Regions from separate parts of the Cobetia sp. 2AS genome, predicted to be linked through region 3. Evidence: predicted binding sites of a transcription regulator. Region 3 holds the regulator's gene; each other region holds the start of a gene.

Region 1 (7,627 bases), on a different contig from region 3:
TCGGGAGGCCCGCTCTCGGGAGGCCCGCTATCGGGAGGTTCTGGCTGATCGTCTGATGGCGTCTCTGCGTCAGCTTCAGATTCGGGCTCTGGCTCTGTATCAGGTTCAGGCTCAGATTCCGGCTCCGGTTCCGGCTCCGGTTCCGGCTCGCGCGGGTCGCGGGTGTCCTCGTCCAGCCAGGTGCCGCAGAACTTGCAGTACTTGGCGTTGCGATCATGGCCTTCACGACCACAGCCCGGGCAGGCTTCGTCGCTGGTCTGCTGCATGCGCAGGCCGTTGAGGACCTCGGCCGAGAACACCCCGGTGGGCACGGCGAGAATCGAGTAGCCGAGAATCATCATCAGCGCCGAGATGAACTGCCCCAGCGGCGTGATGGGCGCGATGTCGCCGTAGCCCACCGTCGTCAGCGTCACCACGCCCCAGTAGAGCGCCTTGGGGATGGAGGTGAAGCCGGCCTCGGGTGGCTCGATCAGATAGATCAGGGCGCCGAACACCGTGACGATGCTGAGCACGGTGATGAAGAACAGCAGGATCTTGCGCCGGCTGCGCGTCATGGCCTCGACCAGCATGCGGCCCTCGCCGACGAAGGCCATCAGGCGCAGCACGCGGAACAGGCGCAGCACACGCAGTACGCGTACCACCAGCAGGGCCTGGGCGCCCGGAATCAGCAGCGACAGCCAGGTGGGGGCGATCGACAGCAGATCGAGCACGCCGTAGAAGCCCTTGGCCCAGGTGCCGGGATGCTTCAGGCAGTAGAGGCGGACGGCATATTCCAGCGTGAAGATGATCGTGAAGCCCCACTCCATGATGCGGAACAGCTCGCCGTATTGCGCATTCAGCGAGGGCACGCTGTCGAGCATCACCACGGCGACACTGGCGAAGATCATCAGTATCAGGCCGATATCGAAGGCCTTGGCCGCCTTGGTGTCGGATTCGAAGATCCAGTGGAACAGCCGCGCGCGCAGGCGGCCCGTCGCGGGCTCGTAGTCGCTGGGTTGCGAGGGTGTCGCTGGGGGGCTTTGCGGCGTGCTGCCATATTCATTGGCAGGGCCCTGGCGTTCAGGCATGCAGGCTTCCTTGACGGGCGTGACGACGCCGGATGAATGTCAGGGCGTATCGGGGATGTCTCAGTGTGTGACCTTCAGTGACTGCCCGGCCGTTGTCCATCAGCCAGTGGTCTAGCGCCTGGCGGCTGGGCAGTCAGTGTCATGCTGAGGTTCAGCCGCGCAGCGTCGCGAGCAGTGACAGGCTGTGCTGGCCGAAGTCGCGAGTCGCCCAGTCCTGTGAGGCGTCGCCGTCGCTGCTTTCCAGCGCCTCGACCAGCGCCACCGCATGGATATGGCCGGGATGCTGGCTGGCGGCCAGCCGTGATGCGAGGGCCGACAGGGCGGCCAGCGCATGCGCGTGCCACTTGAGGTCGTCTTTCGCCTGACGGTCGGCGTGGGCATCGAGCGCATCGATGGCGGCGGACAGCAGCGCGCCCGGGTCTGCGGTATCCAGCGTCTTCTCATGCCATTCGCCATCCCGCAGCGCCGCGCCGCGCTTGGCCTTGCTGGCATCCGCCGGGCGCAGTGCCAGGCGGCTGGCCAGTGAATCCGCCAGCTGCCAGAGCACGCCTTCTCTCACCTCGGGGGCGAGTTCTTCGCCGCCGGTCAGCTCGAGCTCGATTTCCTGGATGGCCACTTCGCGACCACTGGCCTTCACCGCGCCCAGGTCCAGCGCCATCTCGACGCCGACGGTGACCTGCTCGTCGCTCACATTCTCGTCGCTGCGTGTCGCCTTGACGTCGATCTGCCAGGCATGACGCTCGAAATCGGTGCTGAAGCTGGGCGCGAGTGCACTCAGCAGCTGCTCGCGGGCGCCGTCTTCCAGCGCCTGCAAGGGCGGCAGGCCACGCAGGCCGTCGAGGTCGAGGCCGGTCTGGCCCTCGGGCAGTTCCCACTCCCATTCGCCGCGTGAATGCAGTCCGCCATGGCTCTCGCCGCTGGTCTTGAGCGTCTGACGCAGGGCGCCCGTGCTGTCGGCATCCTCACCGCTCTGGCGCAGACGCAGCGCCATGCGCGCGCGCTCCAGCGCATGCTCGGGGGTGTCGAAGTAGGTGTTGGCCAGCCAGCGCCGCCTGGGGGCGACCGTTGCCAGTTCTGCAATGCTCGCCAGTGTCTCCAGAATGGCATCGCGATCAATGACGGGTTGAGACAGTGCCAGTTTGAGTTCGATTTCCTGCGCCATGATGGGCACTCCCTGTACGGATGAAAGAAGACAGATGCTGACGGATGAGGATGACAGCGGCGCCATGACCGCAGAGCCTTCGGCAAGCGTGGTGCATGGTGATGAAGGCTCGTGTGTCTCATGCTCGCGCCTGGCCCGCGGCAAGGCAAGCGCGGGGAGGGCGGAAGGGCATGCGGGATATCGGCCTGTCGGCGGAATCACACTTATATGACAGCATGATGACATTGAAGTGACAGCAATTGCCTGTCGTCACGTCCTTGGTTATATTACGAACAGTGGATAAAGCCAGCGACCACGGGTCCTGCCGCTACATGACAATCTCTCCTCTGGAATCCTTCGTGTTCCCCCGAACTGCCGCTGTTGTTGCGTAAATGACAACAGCATGGCGGTATCATGACGTTACGATGAAAGTTATGTGATCGTCACAAAGGCTTTGCTACACTCCGCGCGTCAATCCTTAACGCCGACGGCCACTATGGTAACGACCAACCCTTTCTCTTCGATGTTCGGGCGCTCGCCTTTCAAGGCGCTGCACACCCACATCATCAAGACCGACGAGTGCGCCCAGCACTTGCTGACCTTCTTCGACGCCTGCGAGCAGGGTGATTGGGAGCAGGCAGCCAGCATTCGCAAGACCATCAGCGGGCTGGAGCGTGAAGCGGACGAGTTGAAGACGCAGCTGCGTCTCAACCTGCCCAACTCGCTGTTCCTGCCGGTCTCGCGCTCCGACCTTCTCGAGCTGATCCATGTCCAGGATTCCATCGCGAATGTCACCAAGGACATCGCCGGGATCATGCTGGGTCGTCATATGCAGATACCCACCGCACTGGTGCCCGCCATGCGTGAGTATCTCAAGACTGCGGTCGAATCGGTCTGCCAGGCGCGTCGTGCGTTGGGTGAACTGGAAGACCTCGTCGAGTCCGGTTTCGGGCGCAACATGAGCGAGCTGGTCGACAAGCTGATCAACGAGCTGCATGAGCTCGAGAAGCAGTCCGACGAACAGCAGATCGCCATCCGCCAGACCCTGTTCTCGCTGGAAGCCAGTCTCCCGCCCGTCGATGTGATCTTCCTCTACAAGATCATCGATTGGGTCGGCGATGTGGCTGACCAAGCGGAAAAGGTCGGTACCCGACTGCAGATCCTGATGGCGCGCTGAGCGCCATCAGGACGTCCTGCCATCTGTCCAAGAGTCTTCTATGTCCATCATTGCTCAATACGGCGATGTGCTCGTCATTCTTGCCTGTCTGTTCGGTTTCTTCATGGCATGGGGTGTGGGTGCGAATGACGTCGCCAATGCCATGGGAACCTCGGTAGGTTCCAAGGCGATCACCATCAAGCAGGCGATCATCATCGCCGTGATCTTCGAATTCCTCGGTGCCTGGCTTGCCGGTGGTGAGGTGACTGACACCATCCGCAAGGGCATCATCGACCCGTCACTGCTGATCGAGAATCCGCAGTTCCTGGTCTACGGCATGCTGGCCTCGCTGCTGGCCGCCGGTATCTGGCTGCTGATCGCTTCCATGAAGGGCTGGCCGGTCTCGACCACCCACTCCATCGTCGGCGCCATCGTCGGCTTCTCCGCTGCGGGTCTGGGCGTGGATGCCGTCGAATGGACCAAGGTCGGTCAGATCGCGGCCTCCTGGCTGGTCTCGCCGCTGCTGGCGGGCTCCATCGCCTTCGTGCTGTTCAAGTCCGTGCAGACGCTGATCTTCGACAACGAAGACCCGTTCGCGGCCGCCAAGCGCTACGTGCCGATGTACATGTTCCTGGTCGGCTTCATCATCTCGATGGTGACCATGGTCAAGGGCCTCAAGCATGTCGGCCTGCACCTGAGCTTCGAATCCAGCCTGCTGCTGGCCGTCGTCATCGGCGCCATCGTGATGGGTATCGGCGTGCTGATGGAGCGCAAGGTCGCGCGTTCACGCCTCAAGGAGAAGAATCGCGCCACCGGTGACGACTTCGACTTCAGCGGCGTCGAGAAGGTATTCGGCCTGCTGATGATGTTCACCGCCTGTGCGATGGCCTTCGCCCACGGCTCCAACGACGTGGCCAATGCGGTCGGTCCGCTGGCGGCCATCATCAGCGTCGTCGACTCTGCCGGTCAGATCGGCGCCAAGGCGAGCATGCCGTGGTGGGTCCTCGTGCTGGGTGGCGGCGGTATCGTCGTCGGCCTGGTCACCTATGGTCGTCGCGTCATCGCCACCGTCGGCACCGGCATCACCGAGCTGACGCCGTCACGCGGCTTCGCGGCCACGCTGGCCGCCGCCTCGACCGTCGTGCTGGCCTCCGGCACCGGCCTGCCGATCTCCACCACCCACACCCTCGTCGGTGCGGTGCTGGGGGTAGGTCTGGCACGCGGCATGGCAGCGCTCAACCTGCGTGTCATCGGCACCATCGTGATGTCCTGGCTGATCACTCTGCCGGCCGGCGCGATCCTGTCGATCCTGTTCTTCTTCATGTTCAAGGGCATGTTCGGCTAAGCCGCCGCATGATCCAGAGCTGAATTGGAAAAACGAGAAAGGCGACCTTCGGGTCGCCTTTCTCGTGTCTGACACATGGATGTCAGGGGCACCGCTCGCCGTGCAGGCTGCGGCGCTGATATGATGATTCACGGGCATGCCTGACATGCCATTTTCCCTCTCTCCTGCCCGGAGCTGGCTCTTGAACACGCGTTTCCCCTTCGCGGACTGGTTTCGCAACTCCTCTCCCTATATCAATGCCCATCGTGGCCGCACCTTCGTCATTCTGATCGAGGGCGATGCCCTGTCCTCATCACGACGAACGCAGTTGATACAGGATCTGGCGTTGCTGCATACCCTCGGCGTGAAGCTGGTGGTGGTGTTCGGGGTGCGCCCGCAGGTGGCCGAGGCGTTGCAGGCTGCCGGTATCGAGGCGGACCGTCATCAGGGCCGCTGGGTGGTGACGCGCGAGATTCTCGGCCATCTGGAGCAGCAGGTCGCCACGCTGCGTCTGCGCCTTGAGGCGAGTCTGTCCCAGGGGCTGCCCAATACGCCGCTGCATGGCGTGGAGCTCTCCGCCGTCTCCGGCAATCTGGTGATGGCCAAGCCGCTGGGGGTGCGTCATGGCGTCGACTTCCTGCATGGTGGCGAGGTGCGCCGCGTGCGCAGCGAGGCGATCCAGGGGCTGCTCTCGCAGCAGGCCATCGTCGTGCTGCCGCCGCTGGGCTATTCCAGCACCGGCGAGGTGTTCGATCTGGACGCTGCTGAGGTCGCCGAACACGCCGCCGTGGCGCTGGCCGCTGACAAGCTGATCCTGCTTGGCGAAGGGGAGGGCCTGTTCGGCGAAGACGGCGAGCTGCTGCGTCAGCTCAATCCGGAGGAAGCCGCGCTGATGGCGCCGCCCCGCGATGACGACAGCGAGCTGTCGCGCCATCTGGCCGCTGCCTGTGGCGCCGCACGGCGCGGCGTCGGGCGCACTCACCTGTTGAGCTGGCGCGACCGTGATGCCCTGCTGGGCGAGCTGTTCACCCGTGACGGCATCGGCACCATGATCACGCGTCAGGGCTATGAGCAGCTGCGCAAGGCGCGGCTCGAGGATGTCGGTGGCCTGCTGGCACTGCTGGGGCCGCTGGAGCAGCGTGGCATTCTGGTGGCCCGCTCGCGGGAGCGCCTCGAACACGAGATCGACGACTATGTGGTGCTGGAGCGCGATGGCATGGTCATCGGGTGTGCGGCGCTGCATCTCAGCCGTGACGCCGCCATGGGCGAGCTGGCCTGCGTGGCCGTGCATGATGACTATCGCCGCGGACAGCGCGGCGAGCAGCTGCTGGCCGAGATCGAGCTGCGCGCGCGTCGCGCCGGCGTCGAGCGTCTGTATGCGCTGACGACCCATACCGTCCACTGGTTCATCGAGCACGGTTTCGTGTCGGCCGGCCTGCAAGACCTGCCGCCCATGCGTCGCGAGGCCTACAACTCGGCGCGCAACTCCAAGGTATTGCTCAAGTCGCTCTAGTCACACCTCACTTGCCTGCCAGTGTGAATCGCTCAGAGAACACCCGCTGATGACCCCCTCGATGAGGGCTGATCAGCGGGTGTTCTTGCGTAGGTGTCGCAGTTTTCCCTCACCCCTTGCGGGATTGTCTTGCAAAGGAGACGTTTCAAAGCATTGATTCAAAAGGGAAAAATAGCATGTCCCATATATGTGTTGGCAAATCGCGACGAATCGGCCAGTAAAACACGACTCTGTGTGCCGCCCTGGGCAACATTGGCATGCCTGTCGTCGCGACCCTCATTTCAAGTCATTGTTTTGTAATATGTTTTCGCGTTTATGGCACGCCTTTGGCAATAGGTACCGTGAGCAAGAGATATGAGGTGCATCACCGGCCCTTTCTCTGGCCTTCCAGCGATGACGGTACTCACTACCCTGTGCGCTCCGTGATCGCTGACAGGCCAAGCGTCTGCTCCACGCGATGTGTGACTTCAGGTTGCGATGAGACAGGTACGGCCCCTGGTGGGCATGGACAGTATCTTGAGGGCAAGGACGCCCGGGCAAGGATGCCCGAAACCGATGCGGTAGCCGGAGAGATTGGCTGCCGTCATCCCCGAATTGACGATCGAGGCGGGCAAGTCGGCAAGCCATCCGACTCGATCATCCACATTGCGATGTGTTGCCCCCTGCTTCACATCCGATAGGGAGCGCGGACGCTGTCCGGCGTGAACGTCAACTGACCTGGAACGACCACCAGGTGACGTTCTTTTCTCCCGGGACTGACAGGCAGACCACCTGTCAGACCCGCCAATCACGTGGTGCCTCTGGTCTCCAGGTACCAGAGGCACCACGTGATGACTGACCCTTCAGTTCCCTGCGTACTTGGGGCCGGCTATGCCGGCCCTCTTTTTTTGTGCGTCTAGCGCTGAATGGCCAACAATTTCATGCGAAACGTTGCCAATGGGGCGGTTTGTCTCGTGGCGGCGTAATGATTTGAATAAGAGTCATATTTATTAACGAACTGGCAACCGCGATGGACGCTGGTGAACTCTGGTATTCTAGGAAGACGTGATTCGATGATGACCACCCCTTTCTTGCATAGAGTTCTTTCCATGGCCTCCACAGTGTCACGACGCTGGCGTCCCCGCTCGCTGCCGCAGCTGGTTCTGATGGCATTTCTGGTGGTGATGCTGCCGATTGCCGTGCTCATGTTTCAAGCAGGGCAGGCGCTGTCGGAGTTGTCGGAACTGGCGGATGTCAGTGCCCGCCAGGCCGTCGACCAGACCCGCCGCGCCCGCACGCTGACCAATCTCGCCGTCGAGATGGAGCGTAGCGCCCGCCAGTACGCCGTGCTGGAAAATCCTGATCTGATGAAGATCTACGCCGACAAGGCCAACAGCTTCCGCACCTTGCTGGATGAGCAGGCGCGCCTGTTGGGCGAGGGGGACCC
Region 2 (7,627 bases), on a different contig from region 3:
CGCGTGCATCCACCATTCGGTGACGACACCGGCGGTGTTGTCGCTGAAGAAGACGTAGTCGGCCCACTCGCGATCACTGCAGGTATCGGGGTCTGGCATGTCGGCAAGCTCGCCGCCATACACGAATTCGCTGATATTTCGGGGCCCATTGAGTGGGCAGGGCATGATCTTCATCGCGGAAATCCTTGACCGTTGTTCTTGTACATCCAGCGTGGGGTGCGCATACCCGGGCAGTCATCGAGCCTTGTCGGTCGAGCCTTGTAGGTCGAGCCGCTGCGAGCCGTCGCGAGGCATCAGTGGCTGGCGGCAGTCGCGCCCATCTCGTTGACCTGACGGAAGCGTGCGAAGCGTTCCAGCGCGAAAGGGGCAATCAGGTCCGGAGTCTTGCCGCCGGAGGCGACCAGCTCGGCCATGGTCTTGCCGCAGATCGGCGTCGCCTTGAAGCCCCAGGTGCCCCAGCCGGCATCCAGGTAGTAATTCTCGACGGGACTCTCGCCCATGATCGGGCTGTAGTCCGGCGTCATGTCGGTCGTGCCCGCCCATTGGCGCATCAGGCGGGCCTGGGACAGGAAGGGGAACATCTCCAGCGCTGCGGCGATCAGGCTTTCCTTGAGGTCCAGCGTCGAGCGGGTGTTGTAGAGCGGGTAGGGGTCGGAGCCACCGCCGAACACCACCTCGCCACGGCTGGTTTGCTGCACGTAGCAGTGCAGGGCCGAGGAGCTGACGAGTGGATCGAGGAACGGTTTGAACGGCTGGGTGACCATCGCCTGCAACGGGTAGCTGATGATGGGCATGGTGAAACCGGCCTTTCTGGCGAGTACCGAGCTATGCCCGGCCACCGCCTGCACCACGCAGCCGCACTGCACGGTGCCGCGATTGGTCTTCACGGCGCGGATCTTGCCGCCTTCGACTACCAGGTCCTGCACCTCGGTGAGCTGGTGGATCTCGACGCCGCGCTTGGCGGCTTCCTTGGCGTAACCCCAGGCGACCGCATCATGCCGCGCGGTGGCGCCATCGATGTGCCACAGGCCCGCCATGACCGGCAGGTGGCCGGGGTCCAGATTCAGGGTCGGTACCAGCTCGCGGATCTGCTGGCGATCCAGCATCTCGGTGCGCCCGCCGAAGTGGGTGTTGACCTCGGCGCGCTGGCGGAAGGCGCGCACGGTGGAATCGGTGTGCGCGAGGGTCAGCTGGCCGCGTTCCGAGTACATGATGTTGTAGTCGAACTCGTTGGACAGTCCCTGGAACATGCGCACCGATTCGCTGTAGAAGCGCACGCCTTCCGGCGTCAGATAGTTGGAGCGAATCACCGCGGTGTTGCGCGCGGTGTTGCCACTGCCCAGGTAGGCCTTCTCCAGCACGGCGATATTGGTGATGCCGTGATACTTGGCCAGATAGTAGGCGGTGGCCAGGCCGTGCCCGCCGCCGCCGATGATGACCACGTCGTAGCGGGACTTCAGCTCCGTGGGCGGGGGGAGGTCGACTTCGGCCGGATACTCGGAGGACAGGCCGTACTTGAGCAGGGAAAAGGGCATCGGTGACTCCCGGTACGCGCAAACGTACCTCTAGTGGTTCAGGCCGACTGGCGACGCGCGGCAGTCAGGGTGTTGGCGAGCAGGCAGGCGATGGTCATCGGGCCGACGCCCCCCGGGACAGGCGTGATGGCGCCGGCGACCTTGCTGACCGCAGCGAAGTCCACGTCCCCGACCAGGCGGGTGCGTGCCTTGCCGGTGGGGCTTTGCTCGGCGGACTGCGCGATGCGATTGATGCCCACATCGATGACCACGGCGCCGGGCTTGATCCAGTCGGCGCTGATCATGTTCGGGCGCCCGACCGCGGCCACCACGATATCGGCCTGGCGACAGAGTTCGGCGGGATTCTGGCTGCGCGAGTGCAGCTGGGTGACGCTGCAGTTGGCGGCCAGCAGCAGACTGGCCATCGGCTTGCCGACGATGTTGGAGCGGCCGATGATCACCGCGTGCAGCCCGGAAAGGCCACCGCCGCGCTCGGCAAAGGTGTCACGCAACAGGCGCATGCAGCCGGTGGGCGTGCAGGGCGCCAGGGCATCGGCGCCCTGCACCAGCGCCCCGACGTTCATGCGATGGAAGCCGTCGACGTCCTTGGCGGGGTCGATGGCCTCCAGCACCGCGTCTTCCTGGATATGCGCCGGCAGCGGTAGCTGGACGAGGATGCCATGCACCTCGGGGTCTGCATTGAGTCTGGCGACGAGGGCCAGCAGCTCGGCTTCGCGGGTCTCGCTGGGCAGCACGTGCTCGAAGGACTGCATGCCACACTCGACGGTGCGCTTGAGCTTGTTGCGCACATACACCTGGCTTGCCGGGTCTTCGCCGACCAGCACGACGGCAAGCCCCGGTATCACGCCCTGTTGCGCGAGGCTTGCGACCTCTGCCGTGACTTTCTTGAGCAGTCGCGCCGAGGCGGCCTTGCCATCGATCACGGCGGCGGTGGGCTGTGCGAGTGTCTCGTCCGCGCTCGCGGTGGGTGTCGCTTGGGTATTCATGACTGCGCTTCCTCCCTTGGGTGACGGCCGATGATTCACGCGTGGTCTGTCTTGAAGGCTTGTGCGACGCCTTGCTTGAAGACTTATTTGACGCCTTACTTGAAGACTTACTTGAAGACTTACTTGAAGATCACGGTGCGATCATTGGCGAGGAAGACGCGGTGTTCGATGTGATAGCGCACGGCATTGGTCAGCGCCTGGGTCTCGGTATTGCGGCCCGCTGCGACCAGATCTTCCGGGGCGAAGTTGTGTTCGACCCGCTGTACGGCCTGATCGATGATCGGCCCTTCGTCGAGATCCGCGGTGACATAGTGAGCGGTGGCCCCGATCAGCTTGACCCCGCGGGCGTGGGCCTGGTGATAGGGCTTGGCGCCCTTGAAGCCCGGCAGGAAGGAGTGGTGGATGTTGATGGCACGCCCGGCCAGCTTCTGGCACAGCTCATCGGAGAGAATCTGCATGTAGCGCGCCAGCACCACCAGCTGAGTGCCGGTCTCGTCGACGATGTCCATCAGAGCCGCTTCCTGGCGCGCCTTGGTGTCCTTGGTGATCGGCAGGTAGACGAAGCGGATGCCTTCGCGCTCGACCATCGGGCGCAGGTCGAGGTGATTGGAGACCACCGCGGTGATCCGCATGTCCAGCTCACCCTTGCGGTAGTGATAGAGCAGGTCGTCCAGGCAGTGATCGAACTTGGAGACCATGATCAGCACCGGCATCTTGTCCTGGCCACCGTGGATCTGCCATTGCATCTCGAAGGGAGCCGCCACGTCCTCGAAGGCCTGACGCATCTGGGCGATATCGCCTTCGACGCCTTCATTGAAGCGGAAGCGGGCGCGGAAGAAGAACTGCCCCTTGTCCTCATCATCGTATTGCGCCAGCTCACTGATGTAGCACTCATGGGTGGTCAGGAAGGTGGTGATGGCTGCCACGATGCCGGACGTCGCCGGGCAGCTAATGGTGAGAATGAAGTGATCGTCTGAGGTGCAGGTCGCGTGAGGCATTCTGGGCTCCGATGTCGGCAGAGAGGCATTGTTGTTGTGATGTGAAGAATTTCATTCACTGACGTGGCTGTGGCTCGGTTATTTCCTGTCAGTGACTTAATTTTCTTCTCAAGTAAATAACAATGTTTTTCTGGCGCTGGGTCAAGCCTGATCGACGCACCAGCCGGCGTTAGAGCCCATGAAATGAAGACAATCATTCACTGATGAATTTTTACCGCTTTGGGAGAGTGCGGCGCAGGGTGAAATCATGCGGCGGATGAGGGTGGGACAGGTGTCAGATGAGACACGCTCGTCTCGGGATGGCTACAACTTTCGGATAAGGTGAAAGAAATCGTCATGTCAGGGATCGACAATTGCGAGCTTGAATATCAACACGTTAGTGTCTGCTCATGACAAACCTCGAGGGACGCCCTCCAGGACCCGGTATTCATGCAAGATGACGAGGTAGACACGATGCGCAAGTTGACGATCGCAGCACTGATGGTGGCCAGCATGGCCGGTTCCTCCGTGGCACTGGCCGGCAATCCGACGCTTGAGGCTCACAAGGACAGCGCCAAGACTCAGTACTCCCAGTCCAAGAACAGCGCCAAGTCCCAGTACAGCCAGTCCAAGAACAGCGCCAAGTCGTCTGCCAAGTCTGCCGCCCAGTCCCACAAGGCCACGGCAAGCAGCAAGGCGTCGGCCAAGACATCACACGCCAGCCAGGCGGCCAAGTCAGCCAAGTCCAGTGCCAGCAACAAGGCGAGCGATACCCAGTCTCGTTACCAGAAGAAGAACTACGCCGACGTGCTCAAGAACGAGCGCCACTGAGGCATGACATCGCTGCCTGATGGCAGCTGAGTGCCCCGGATGATGAAAGCCCCCCGCAGCCTTTGGTTGCCGGGGGCTTTTGCGTTTCGGCCTCTTTTGTTCAGATCCTGTCTCCAGACGCTGTGGCCAAGCCCTTTGCGTAAAGCCCTCGGGTCCAAGCTCTCGGGGCCAGCGCCTTGGCTACTTGCTCACGACGACAGGGCGTAAAGAGCGAGTGGATCTCCGCGTTCTCGAAAGCGCGACCTTCACGCCGTGCTGGGGGTCTGTCAGGCAAGACAGCTTCATCGCGTGGCGAAGTGCTCAGCTCGCCATCTTCAAATGAACGTCAATCAGCGGGGGAGCAGGCCACGATAGCGGGGCATCATGGGGCCTGGCGGCCTCGGCGCGGACCGTTATCGGAAAATATATATGGAGATTCATATTTTCAGATAACCATGAAAGTCGCCTCTTCACGCTCGCTCCAGGGCGCTGTCTTTGGACTGTCATGCGAGCGCATCACGTTCGCAATGCAAGCGTCATCCAATCTTCATACGAAGCGCCTACTTTACATCCGCAGCTGGATCTCGGTTCGAACGAAAAAAACTCAAGGGGCAGGGAATATGAAGACGCTTGGCTTGGTGGTAGGCGCGATGATGCTGGTTCCTTCGATGGCACAGGCGGCGTTCAGTCTGGATAGCCGTTACAACGACGCCGATGGGGATCTGGTGGCGGATATTCCGACGGATGCCTCACAGCTCAAGGACCCGAGCACGCTGGTATTTGCCTATACGCCGGTGGAAGACCCGGCGGTCTATGCCGATGCCTGGTCTGACTTCCTGGATTACCTGGCCGAGAAGACTGGCAAGAAGGTGCAGTTCTTCCCGGTGCAGTCCAACGCCGCCCAGATCGAAGCCATGCGTGCGGGTCGTCTGCATATTGCCGGCTTCAATACCGGTTCCAACCCGCTGGCCGTGGCCTGTGCCGGCTATCGCCCGTTCACCATGATGGCGGCGGCGGATGGCAGCTACGGCTACGAGATGGAAATCATCACCTACCCGGGGTCCGGCATCGACAAGGTCGAGGACATCAAGGGCAAGGAAATGGCCTTCACCTCCGAGACCTCCAACTCCGGCTTCAAGGCACCGTCTGCCATCCTCAAGGCCGATTACGACATGGTCGCCGGCACCGATTTCACGCCGGTGTTCTCCGGCAAGCATGACAATTCCATCCTCGGCGTCGCCAATCACGATTACGTCGCTGCTGCCGTCGCCAATTCGGTGATGGGGCGCATGGAAGATCGCGGCGTGATCGAGGCGGACCAGATCAAGACGCTCTATACCTCGCAGACCTTCCCGACCACCAGCTATGGCGTCGCCTACAACCTGACGCCGGAGCTGCAGGCCAGGATCAAGGACGCCTTCATGAGCTTCCCCTGGGAAGGCTCCTCACTGGCAGCGGAGTTCTCCGAGTCCGGTGAAGCGCAATTCGTGCCGATCTCCTTCCAGAAGGAGTGGGAAGTCATCCGCAAGATCGATGACGCCAACAACGTTCAATACAACTGCCGTTGAACCCCGCAAGAGGGATCAGGCAGTGACATGACGGGCGTAACGCGACCTCCCGAATTGATGCCATATGTGGCCGGCCGGGAGGTCGTGAAGGGCCTAGATCGTGAAGGGTCTAGGTCGTGAAGGGCCAAGGTCGTGAAGGGAAAGGTCGTGAAGGGCCAGGCCCCTGAACGCCAGTGCCGCCAGTCTGAAATATTTGCTTATATGGATCAGTGAATATTGTTGGGTGGCGTCGCCAGCTGATGATATCTGTCCCTCGTGCGAGGCGGGGGGCAGATCAAAGAACACACGGGAGAAGGGAATGAAGCGTCTTGGATGGTGGTTGGGGTCATTGCTGTTGGTGCCGACGCTGGCGCAAGCGCAGTTCAGTCTGGGCGAACGCTACAGCGATGCCGATGGCGATATGGTGGCGGATATCCCTACGGACCCCGCCGAACTGAAAGACCCCGCCACCCTGGTATTTGCCTATACCCCGGTGGAAGACCCGGCAGTCTACGCAGACGCCTGGTCTGATTTTCTGGAGTACCTGGCCGAGAAGACCGGCAAGAAGGTGCAGTTCTTCCCGGTGCAGTCCAACGCCGCCCAGATCGAGGCCATGCGTGCCGGCCGTCTGCAGATCGCCGGCTTCAATACCGGTTCCACCCCGCTGGCGGTGGCCTGTGCCGGTTTCCGTCCCTTCACCATGATGGCCGCGGACGATGGCGCCTTCGGTTACGAGATGGAAATCATCACCTATCCGGGCTCCGGGATCGACAAGGTCGAGGACATCAAGGGTCGCGAGATGGCCTTCACCTCCGAAACCTCCAATTCCGGCTACAAGGCACCGTCGGCGATTCTGAAGTCCGACTACGGCATGGTCGCCGGTACCGACTTCACCCCCGTGTTTTCCGGCAAGCATGACAACTCGGTACTCGGTGTCGCGAACAAGGACTACCCGGCCGCCGCGATCGCCAACAAGGTCGCCCGTCGCATGGAGCAGCGCGGTGTGATCAAGCCCGAGCAGCTCAAGACGCTGTATACCTCCCAGACCTTCCCGACCACCAGCTACGGCATGGCGCACAACCTGACGCCGGAGCTGCAGGAGAAGATCAAGGACGCCTTCAGAACCTTCCCGTGGGAAGGCTCGTCACTGGCAGAAGAATTCACGCCGGTGGGGGAAACCCAGTTCATCCCGATTTCCTTCAAGAAGGAGTGGGAAGTCATCCGCAAGATCGACGCGGCGAACAACGTTCAATACCACTGCCGTTGATCGGCAGGGGCGGGAGTCAAACGTGCTGAAACTAGAGAAAGTCACCAAGACCTACAAGACAGGCGATCTGGCGCTCAATGCCGTCAGCCTTGAGGTACCGGCAGGGCAGGTGGTCGGGTTGATCGGCCCGTCAGGGGCGGGCAAGTCGACCTTGATCCGCTGCATCAACCGGCTGGTCAAGCCGACCTCCGGCGAGATCAGTCTGGCCGGCGAGTCCCTGACGGGCCTCAAGGGGAGCGACCTGCGCCGCGTCCGTCGGCGTATCGGGATGATCTTCCAGGAATATGCACTGGTCGAGCGTCTGACGGTGATGGAGAACGTGCTGTCAGGCCGACTGGGCTATGTCTCGTACTGGCGCTCGCTGTTGCGTCGTTATCCGGCGGCAGACGTGCAGCAGGCGTTTGCATTGCTGGAGCGGGTGGGGCTTGCGGGGCGTCACGACAAGCGTGCCGATGAGCTGTCGGGCGGGCAGCGTCAGCGAGTCGGCATCGCACGGGCACTGGAG
Region 3 (7,627 bases):
GATCTGGCCTTCCAGAGCAGCGACGCCTTCAGCAGTCGGCCGCTGGTCTACGCGACCGCGCTGGTGCTGGTGGTCGTGATTCTATGCCTCAATCTGAGTGCCATTCGCCTGCGTCACATGCTGGCACAACGTTACAAGGGAGCCACCGAATGAGGCGTGACTCTGAACAGCCCAAGCCTCAGTTGTTTCTTCAGGAGACGCCTGCGCGGCCGGCAGAGGACATCTGCCTGGAAACCCGCCACCTGAGCCTCGATTATCAGGCACGTGTCGGCAAGGAGAACCAGACACGCCGCGCCCTGGAGGATGTCAGTCTGCAGATCGCGCGCAAGCGCGTGACGGCCTTCATCGGCCCTTCCGGCTGCGGCAAGTCGAGTCTGTTGCGTACCTTCAATCGCATGACCGATCTCGACGAACAGTCACGTCTTTCCGGCAAGGTGCTGCTCGAGGGCGAGGACATTCATGCGCGCGGCGTGGACGTGCCGATGCTGCGCCGCCGGATCGGCATGGTCTTCCAGACGCCCAATCCCTTTCCGATGTCGGTCTACGAGAACGTGGCCTTCGGGCTGCGGCTGGTCGGCGAGAATGACAAGCGCCACCTCGATGACAAGGTCGAATCCTGCCTGCGCTCCGCGGCGCTGTGGGAAGAGGTGAAGGACCGTCTGCACGACAGCGCGCTGGGGCTCTCGGGTGGCCAGCAACAGCGGCTGGTGATCGCGCGGACGCTGGCGGTCGAGCCGGAGGTGCTGCTGCTGGATGAACCGGCCTCGGCGCTGGACCCCATCTCGACGCTCAAGATCGAGGAGCTGATCCGTTCGCTGCGCTCGCGCCTGACACTGATCATCGTCACGCACAACATGCAGCAGGCCGCGCGGGTGTCGGATGATACCGCCTTCCTGCATGAGGGCCGCCTGGTGGAATTCGCCCCGACGGATCAGCTGTTCACCAACCCGCGGCGCCGCCAGACGGAAGACTACATCACGGGGCGTTTCGGTTAGCGCTCTCAGGCGCGAGCGTGTAGCCAAGTAGCCTTTTCGCCCTGATATTGCTGACGATGGCGGCCAGATAGCGCCTTTGCGCCATGGGTGAAACATAACTGCAATCAAGTGTCGGCATGCTGAGGGGGAGCCCGCTGTGTCAGTCAGTAGTGGGCCATACTTGTCACGTCATTCATGTCACGCCCCCTGACTCGGTGGGCGACTTTCCGGGAGAGGGAAATGGATATCACCAGCGATTCGCACGGCAAGCATATCTCAGAGCAGTTCAATCACGAGCTGGATGCACTGAAGACACACCTGCTGGCCATGGGCGGACTGGTAGAGAAGCAGCTGCAGGATGCCGTCACGGCATTGCTGGAAGGCGACAGTGAAACCGCCACGCGGGTGCGCGACAACGACAAGGCTGTCAACGACATGCAGCTCAAGATCGATGACGAGTGCACCCGGGTGCTGGCCCGCCGTCAGCCGGCGGCCTCCGACCTGCGCCTGGTGCTGGCCGTCATCCGCGCCACCTCCGATCTCGAGCGTATCGGTGATGAATCGAGCAAGATCGCACGCAACGCCATCTCGCTGGTCGAGAACGGCCAGAGCCCGCGCGGCATGGTCGAGGTGCGTCATCTCAGCCAGCACGTGCGCAGCATGGTGCGTGACTCCCTGACGGCCTTCGCGCGCTTCGATACCGACCTTGCCCTCAAGGTACTGCGTGAAGACGCCTCGGTGGATCTGGAATATCAGAGCGCGATGCGCTCGCTGATGACCTTCATGATGGAAGACGCGCGCCAGATCACGCCGGTGCTCAACGTGATGTGGATTCTGCGTGCGCTGGAGCGTATCGGTGACCACGCCGACAACCTGGCCGAGTACGTCATCTTCCTGGTCAAGGGCGTGGACGTGCGTCACACCGATACCCATGACCTGAAGCCGCAGGACCTGGACAAGAAGTGAGCTGACGCGCTTCCCTGCCCCTGTGTCGCCTCTTTCGCCCCGCACCTGCCCACCGGCAGGTCGCGGGGCGATTGCGTCGTGGGAGCGCGAGCGGTGTCAGGCGGCCGACAGCTGCGCCGCGCAGGCGGGAGTGCTAGGGTGTGGCTCCGGCCAGCCCGCTGGCTGGCCGGTTCTTTTGAGATGACGAGGACGTCGCATGATTGATGCCGTATCGGCGCTGGTCCGCGGGACCCGCATGGTCTATACCCCCGGGCTGCGCCGCTTCGTATTCGTACCGCTGGCGATCAACCTGGTGCTCTACAGCATCACGCTGTGGGTGTTGTTCAACCAGTTCGGTGGCTGGATCGATTACTGGATGCTCAAGGTACCGACGTGGCTGGACTGGCTCAGCTGGTTGATCTGGCCGGTGCTGGTAGTGAGTCTGTTGCTGGTGGTGTTCTTCACCTTCAGCCTGGTGACCAATCTGATCGCCGCGCCCTTCTACGGCATTCTGGCCGAGAAGGTCGAGCATCGTCTGGATGGCACCCTGATCGACGATGACCGTGGCCTGATGAAGATCGGCGTCGACTCGCTGGGGCGTGAAATGGCCAAGCTGGGCTACTTCATCCCACGCATGATCGCGCTGTTCATCATCGGCTTCATTCCGGGCCTGAACCTGCTCTCACCGCTGTTGTGGGGACTGTTCTCGGCCTGGAGCATGTCGATCCAGTACCTCGACTACCCGATGGACAACCATCAGGTCAGCTTCGGTGACATGAAGCAGCGCCTCAAGGCGCGCTGGTGGCCCTCACTGACCTTCGGCGCCGCGGTGTTCGTCATGACGCTGGTGCCGCTGGCCAATCTGCTGTTCATCCCGGGCGCCGTCGCCGGGGCGGTATTGATGTGGCAGAGCCACTACCGTCAGTTGCCGGCGCCGCGTCGTTGAGACAGCCTGTCGCAGAGCTGGCTTGTCGCTGAACTGATTCGTCGCTGAACTGACTCGTCGCTAGGTTGGCACGTCGCTGAAATAGCCGCAGCGTCGTCTGATTGACCAAACGAAACGCCCCGCAGTCGCCTCCTGTCGAGGTGGCTGCGGGGCGTTCTGCGTTGGGCTGGCGTCCGGGTCAGATCATCACTGATTCAGCCCATCACTGGGCTAGCGCACTGCTGGCCTGGGGAGCGCTCGCCTGACAGGCGCGCTCGTCGGGGAAGTGACAGCGGAAGCGCGCACCCTCGCCGGGGTGGCTGTCGATCTCCAGATGGCCCTGATGGCGAATCAGCACATGCTTGACGATGGCAAGCCCGAGGCCGGTGCCTCCCGTGGCGGTGCTGCGGCCCTTGTCGATGCGGTAGAAGCGCTCGGTCAGGCGCGGCAGGTGCACCGGGTCGATGCCATCCCCATCATCTTCCACCTCGACCAGCAGGCCCTGGTCATCCGCCTTCCAGCGCAGGGTGATATGGCAGTCTTCGGGGGTGTAGCGCACCGCATTGAAGACCAGATTCGAGATCGCGCTGCGCAGTTCCTGCTCCTCACCGCGCAGTGACAGGCTGGCATCGGCCTCGATGGAGAAGGTGTGGCGCCCCTGGGACAGGCCTTCGGCGTCGTCGCGGATATGGCCGAGCAGGGCGCTCATGTCGATGCAGCGACCATTGTCGGACAGCTCGTCGGTTTCCAGGCGTGACAGGGTCAGCAGGTCCTCGACCAGATGCTGCATGCGGTCGGTCTGGCTCTGCATCTGGCCCAGTCCACGCTGCCAGCGCGGTGGCAGGTCATCGGCGTAATCGGAGTAGGTCTCGAGATAGCCGGCCAGTACCGTCAGCGGCGTGCGCAGCTCATGGGAGACATTGGCCACGAAGTCGCGGCGCATCTCTTCCAGGCGATAGAGGCGGGTGACGTCACGCAGCATGACCAGACGCTCGTTGTCACCGAACAGGGTGATGGAGATCTGCAGCGTCAGGTTGTCAGACAGCGGCGACTGGAGTGTCAGCGGCTCGCGGTAGGCCAGCCGGTTGAAGTAGTCGATGAAGACGGGGTCACGCAGATAGTTGGTGATGTGCTGGCCGCGGTCGTGGCTGGCCTTGAGACCGACCAGCTGCTCGGCAGCGCTGTTCCACCATTCCATGTCACCGTGGTTGTCCAGCATCACCAGGCCGTCGCGCATGGCCTCGGAGGATTCCTGGATACGGTTGAGGATGCTGCGCAGTCGCTCCTGAGCCTGTCGCTGGCCCTTCTGGTAGCGGTAGAGACGATCGAGCAGGTCTCCCCAGACGCCATCGCCGGGCGGCGGCTCTTCATGGGGATTGGTGATCAGCCAGGTGTAGAGGCTCTTCAAGTGCTTGAGATGGACGAACAGATACAGCGAAAGGCCCAGCGCCAGGCCCCAGCCCAGATGGCCCAGCAGGCCACCGATCAGGCCGAAGCCACCGGCAAGGTAGCCGAGGCGCCATAGCTCGTTGGTCCAATAGCGCATGAATCCCTCAGGCCTGAGCGCTGAAGCGGTAACCGGTGCCGCGGACGGTCTGGATCAGATGCTGATGGCCTGTGCCCAGCGCCTTGCGCAGGCGACGGATGTGCACGTCCACGGTGCGCTCCTCGACATAGACGTTGCCGCCCCATACCTGATCGAGCAGCTGGCTGCGCGTGTAGGCGCGCTCCTGATGCGTCATGAAGAACTGCAGCAGGCGATATTCGGTCGGGCCGACATCCAGCGAGTTGCCGTGGGCGGTGACGCGGTGGCTGGCCGGGTCGAGCATCAGGCCTTCGACTTCCACCGCCTCCTCGACCCCCTTGGGAGTGGTGCGACGCAGCACGGCCTTGAGACGGGCGACCAGCTCGCGCGGCGAGAAGGGCTTGGTGATGTAGTCGTCGGCACCGGCTTCCAGGCCTTGAATCTTGTTGTCTTCCTCGCCCTTGGCGGTCAACAGGATGATCGGCAGCTCCGAGGTGGTCTCGTCACGCTTGAGACGCCGCGCGAGCTCCAGGCCACTGGTGCCCGGCATCATCCAGTCCAGCAACAGCAGATCGGGCTTTTCATCGACGACGATGGCGTGGGCGTCCTGGGCATTGTCTGCCTCCAGCACGCGGTAATCCGCCATTTCGAGGGCAACGGCGATCATCTCGCGAATCGAGGATTCATCGTCGACAATCAGTACGGTCTTGGAGCTCATCGCTAGATCCCATGCAGCAGTCGGCGCACGCGCCAGAATGACAAGTCGATGACGATTACAACCCGCTTATATGACAACGAGATGACAACTGCCAGCATGGCAGCTTGCACCCAAGCCTGCCAGCCGCCTTGGAGGCGCGGCAGGCAGGCATGAACCGTGGGCTGGGGAGCAACAGAGGGCAGGGGTCGCTTTAAATTAAATAATACTAATGTTTATGCAGGAGTCAGCTCATCGGCCAGGTCGCCAGGGCGATACCGGCGAAGATCAGCAGACCCGTCCAATGATTGTTCAGGAAGGCCTGGAAGCAGGGCGCACGCTCACGCTCACGGATCAGACGTTGCTGCCAGACGAAGGTGACGGCGGCGGCAGCCAGCCCCAGCCAGTAGAAGATGCCCAGCGCCAAGTGCAGGCCGATGCCGATCAACACCACCAGCATGCCCAGCTGCAACAGGCCGATCATCAGCTTGTCGGCACGCCCGAACAGCACGGCGGTGGACTTGATGCCCACCTTGAGGTCGTCGTTGCGATCGACCATCGCGTAGGCGGTGTCGTAGGCCACCGTCCACATCAGGTTGGCCGCGAACAGCCACCAGCCGTAGGTCGGTACCTCCTCCAGCGTCGCGGCGAAGGCCATCGGAATCGCCCAGCCGAAGGCGGCGCCCAGCACTACCTGAGGCAGATGATGGAAGCGCTTCATGAACGGATAGCTGGCCGCTAGCAGCACGGCGACGATCGACAGCAGCACCGTGGTCAGGTTGGTGAAGCACACCAGCACGAAGGCGGCCGCGACCAGCCCCCCGAACAGCGTCAGCGCCTCGCGTTCCGAGATGCGACCCGAGGTCAGCGGCCGATCACGCGTGCGCTCGACATGCTTGTCCCAATGGCGGTCGGCGTAGTCGTTGATGACGCAGCCGGCGGCGCGCATCAGATAGACCCCGGCGATGAAGATCAGCAGGGTCGTGCGCTCGGGAATGCCATCTGCCGCCAGCCACAGTGCCCACAGGGTCGGCCACATCAGCAGCCAGGTGCCGATGGGGCGGTCCAGCCGTGTCAGGGCGAGGTAGTCGGCCAGTCTGGAAGGACGCGAAGCGGCGGAAGTGGATGACGCGGTCATCGGGGCTCCTGGGCGGGTGGTAGTGGGCAAGGGAAGAGAGGGAAACGAGGCCAGTCGGCCGCAAGGCTCAGGCCAGCTGCAGCGCGTGCTGGAAGGCCGGTGTGAAGCCCTCCTGCACCAGCACCTTGAAGCGACCATGCGAGAACATCGAGCGGCGCATCCACAGGCTGGTGGTGCGGGCCAGCGGCCTGGGGCTCGAAAGCACCAGCGGGGCGCGGCTGACATCGATGGCGCTGCGGGTCAGGTCGGGCTGGCGAAACAGCCAATGGCCCAGCGAGCGCTCGCCCAGCGTCGAGAGGCGATGACCGTGGGCCAGGTCCAGCGCCGCCAGCGAGCGTGCGATCACCCATGGCGTATCGCCATGACAGAGTGCCACTTCGCGTCGCCAGACATGCCGGCGTGGGCCGATGCCCAGCAGGCGCGCCTCATCCAGCCGTGCGGGGCCGGTGTCCTGCAGCAGCAGGCGCACGCGCAGGCCCTGGATGGGCTGGTCATCGCGTTCATCCTGCTGCTGCATGGTGCTGGCAAGACGCTGGGTCAGCGAGTCCGTCGAGGAGAGCCACGCCCACCAGCCGGCTGGCATGACCCCCTGCAGCGCGGCAGCCGGCTGCCAATGGCGGCGCACCGCCGCCGAAGCAGCGGGTGCCGCGCGCGTGGGCGAAGGCCAGCGAGGCGCAGGCTGGCACAGGGACTCGGCTGACGGATGAGGCGCCTCACAGGTGGAGGTCTGTGGCGTGAGCGCTGCGCGATGAGGCTCGCCTGCTGGGCATCGGACCACGGTGAATTCCCTGTCAGGATGACGAAATGGCGAGTCTAGCATGGCCGGGCGGCAAGGCCTCCCGCTCAGGCATGCCTGCACTGCTGGCGGGCTGGTATGCTGGGCGCATTCATCGGCGTTCATGACGGACGCTGCTGGCGCTCTTTCATCAGCGCTTCCCTCGGATCGATCTCAGGAGATGGTGCCATGCGCGACCCTCGCACCCTTGTCATCATTGGTACCGGCATGGCGGGCATTGGTCTGGCGCGCGCGCTGCGTGCGCGTGACAAGGACAGCCGGCTGATCCTCATCAGCCAGGATAGCGGCCACGATTACGCCAAGCCCATGCTGTCCACCGCCTTCGCCAAGAAGATGTCGGCCACCGACCTGTCGCGTCAGGCGCCGGTGGCGCTGGTGGACGAGTTGAATGCCGAGCTGCGTACCCATCAACGCGTCACCGCCATCGACGGTGATGCCCGCCAGCTATGGCTGGGCGAGGAGTGTCTGGCCTATGACGAGCTGGTGCTGGCACTCGGCGCCGCGCCGCGTCGTCCCTTCCCCGTCGCCGCGGAAGTGGCCTCACGCGTGCAGAGCATCAATGACCTCGACGACTATGCGGCCTTCTGCGCGACGCTGGCGAAGGCCCGCGAGCGCGGGGAAGAGGGGCAT

What was found. Region 3 encodes PhoB, which activates phosphate uptake and scavenging genes when phosphate is short. Its sites were predicted from a motif close to TGTCATANNNNTGTCANA; they were not measured.
Region 1: a site for PhoB is predicted at 2,436-2,453, ahead of QD356_RS10865 (CYTH domain-containing protein). Genes of this name have one in related genera too.
Region 2: a site for PhoB is predicted at 4,799-4,816, ahead of phnD (phosphate/phosphite/phosphonate ABC transporter substrate-binding protein). Genes of this name have one in related genera too.

Annotation. Positions count from the first base shown of each region.
Region 1 is NZ_JARWKQ010000003.1:218,903-226,529, forward strand. Features, by position in the region: gene QD356_RS10860 (ion transporter) at 1-1,067, opposite strand, end outside; gene QD356_RS10865 (CYTH domain-containing protein) at 1,219-2,229, opposite strand; gene QD356_RS10870 (TIGR00153 family protein) at 2,705-3,385, shown strand; gene QD356_RS10875 (inorganic phosphate transporter) at 3,426-4,709, shown strand; gene argA (amino-acid N-acetyltransferase) at 4,891-6,201, shown strand; gene QD356_RS10885 (HAMP domain-containing sensor histidine kinase) at 7,290-7,627, shown strand, end outside.
Region 2 is NZ_JARWKQ010000001.1:1,061,738-1,069,364, forward strand. Features, by position in the region: gene QD356_RS04485 (sarcosine oxidase subunit delta) at 1-174, opposite strand, end outside; gene QD356_RS04490 (FAD-dependent oxidoreductase) at 294-1,535, opposite strand; gene folD (bifunctional methylenetetrahydrofolate dehydrogenase/methenyltetrahydrofolate cyclohydrolase FolD) at 1,574-2,521, opposite strand; gene purU (formyltetrahydrofolate deformylase) at 2,641-3,519, opposite strand; gene QD356_RS04505 (hypothetical protein) at 3,973-4,329, shown strand; gene phnD (phosphate/phosphite/phosphonate ABC transporter substrate-binding protein) at 4,929-5,876, shown strand; gene phnD (phosphate/phosphite/phosphonate ABC transporter substrate-binding protein) at 6,175-7,122, shown strand; gene phnC (phosphonate ABC transporter ATP-binding protein) at 7,145-7,627, shown strand, end outside.
Region 3 is NZ_JARWKQ010000005.1:81,275-88,901, reverse strand. Features, by position in the region: gene pstA (phosphate ABC transporter permease PstA) at 1-153, shown strand, start outside; gene pstB (phosphate ABC transporter ATP-binding protein PstB) at 150-995, shown strand; gene phoU (phosphate signaling complex protein PhoU) at 1,215-1,940, shown strand; gene cysZ (sulfate transporter CysZ) at 2,137-2,865, shown strand; gene phoR (phosphate regulon sensor histidine kinase PhoR) at 3,068-4,390, opposite strand; gene phoB (phosphate regulon transcriptional regulator PhoB) at 4,398-5,087, opposite strand; gene ubiA (4-hydroxybenzoate octaprenyltransferase) at 5,311-6,201, opposite strand; gene QD356_RS13655 (chorismate lyase) at 6,269-6,826, opposite strand; gene QD356_RS13650 (FAD-dependent oxidoreductase) at 7,166-7,627, shown strand, end outside.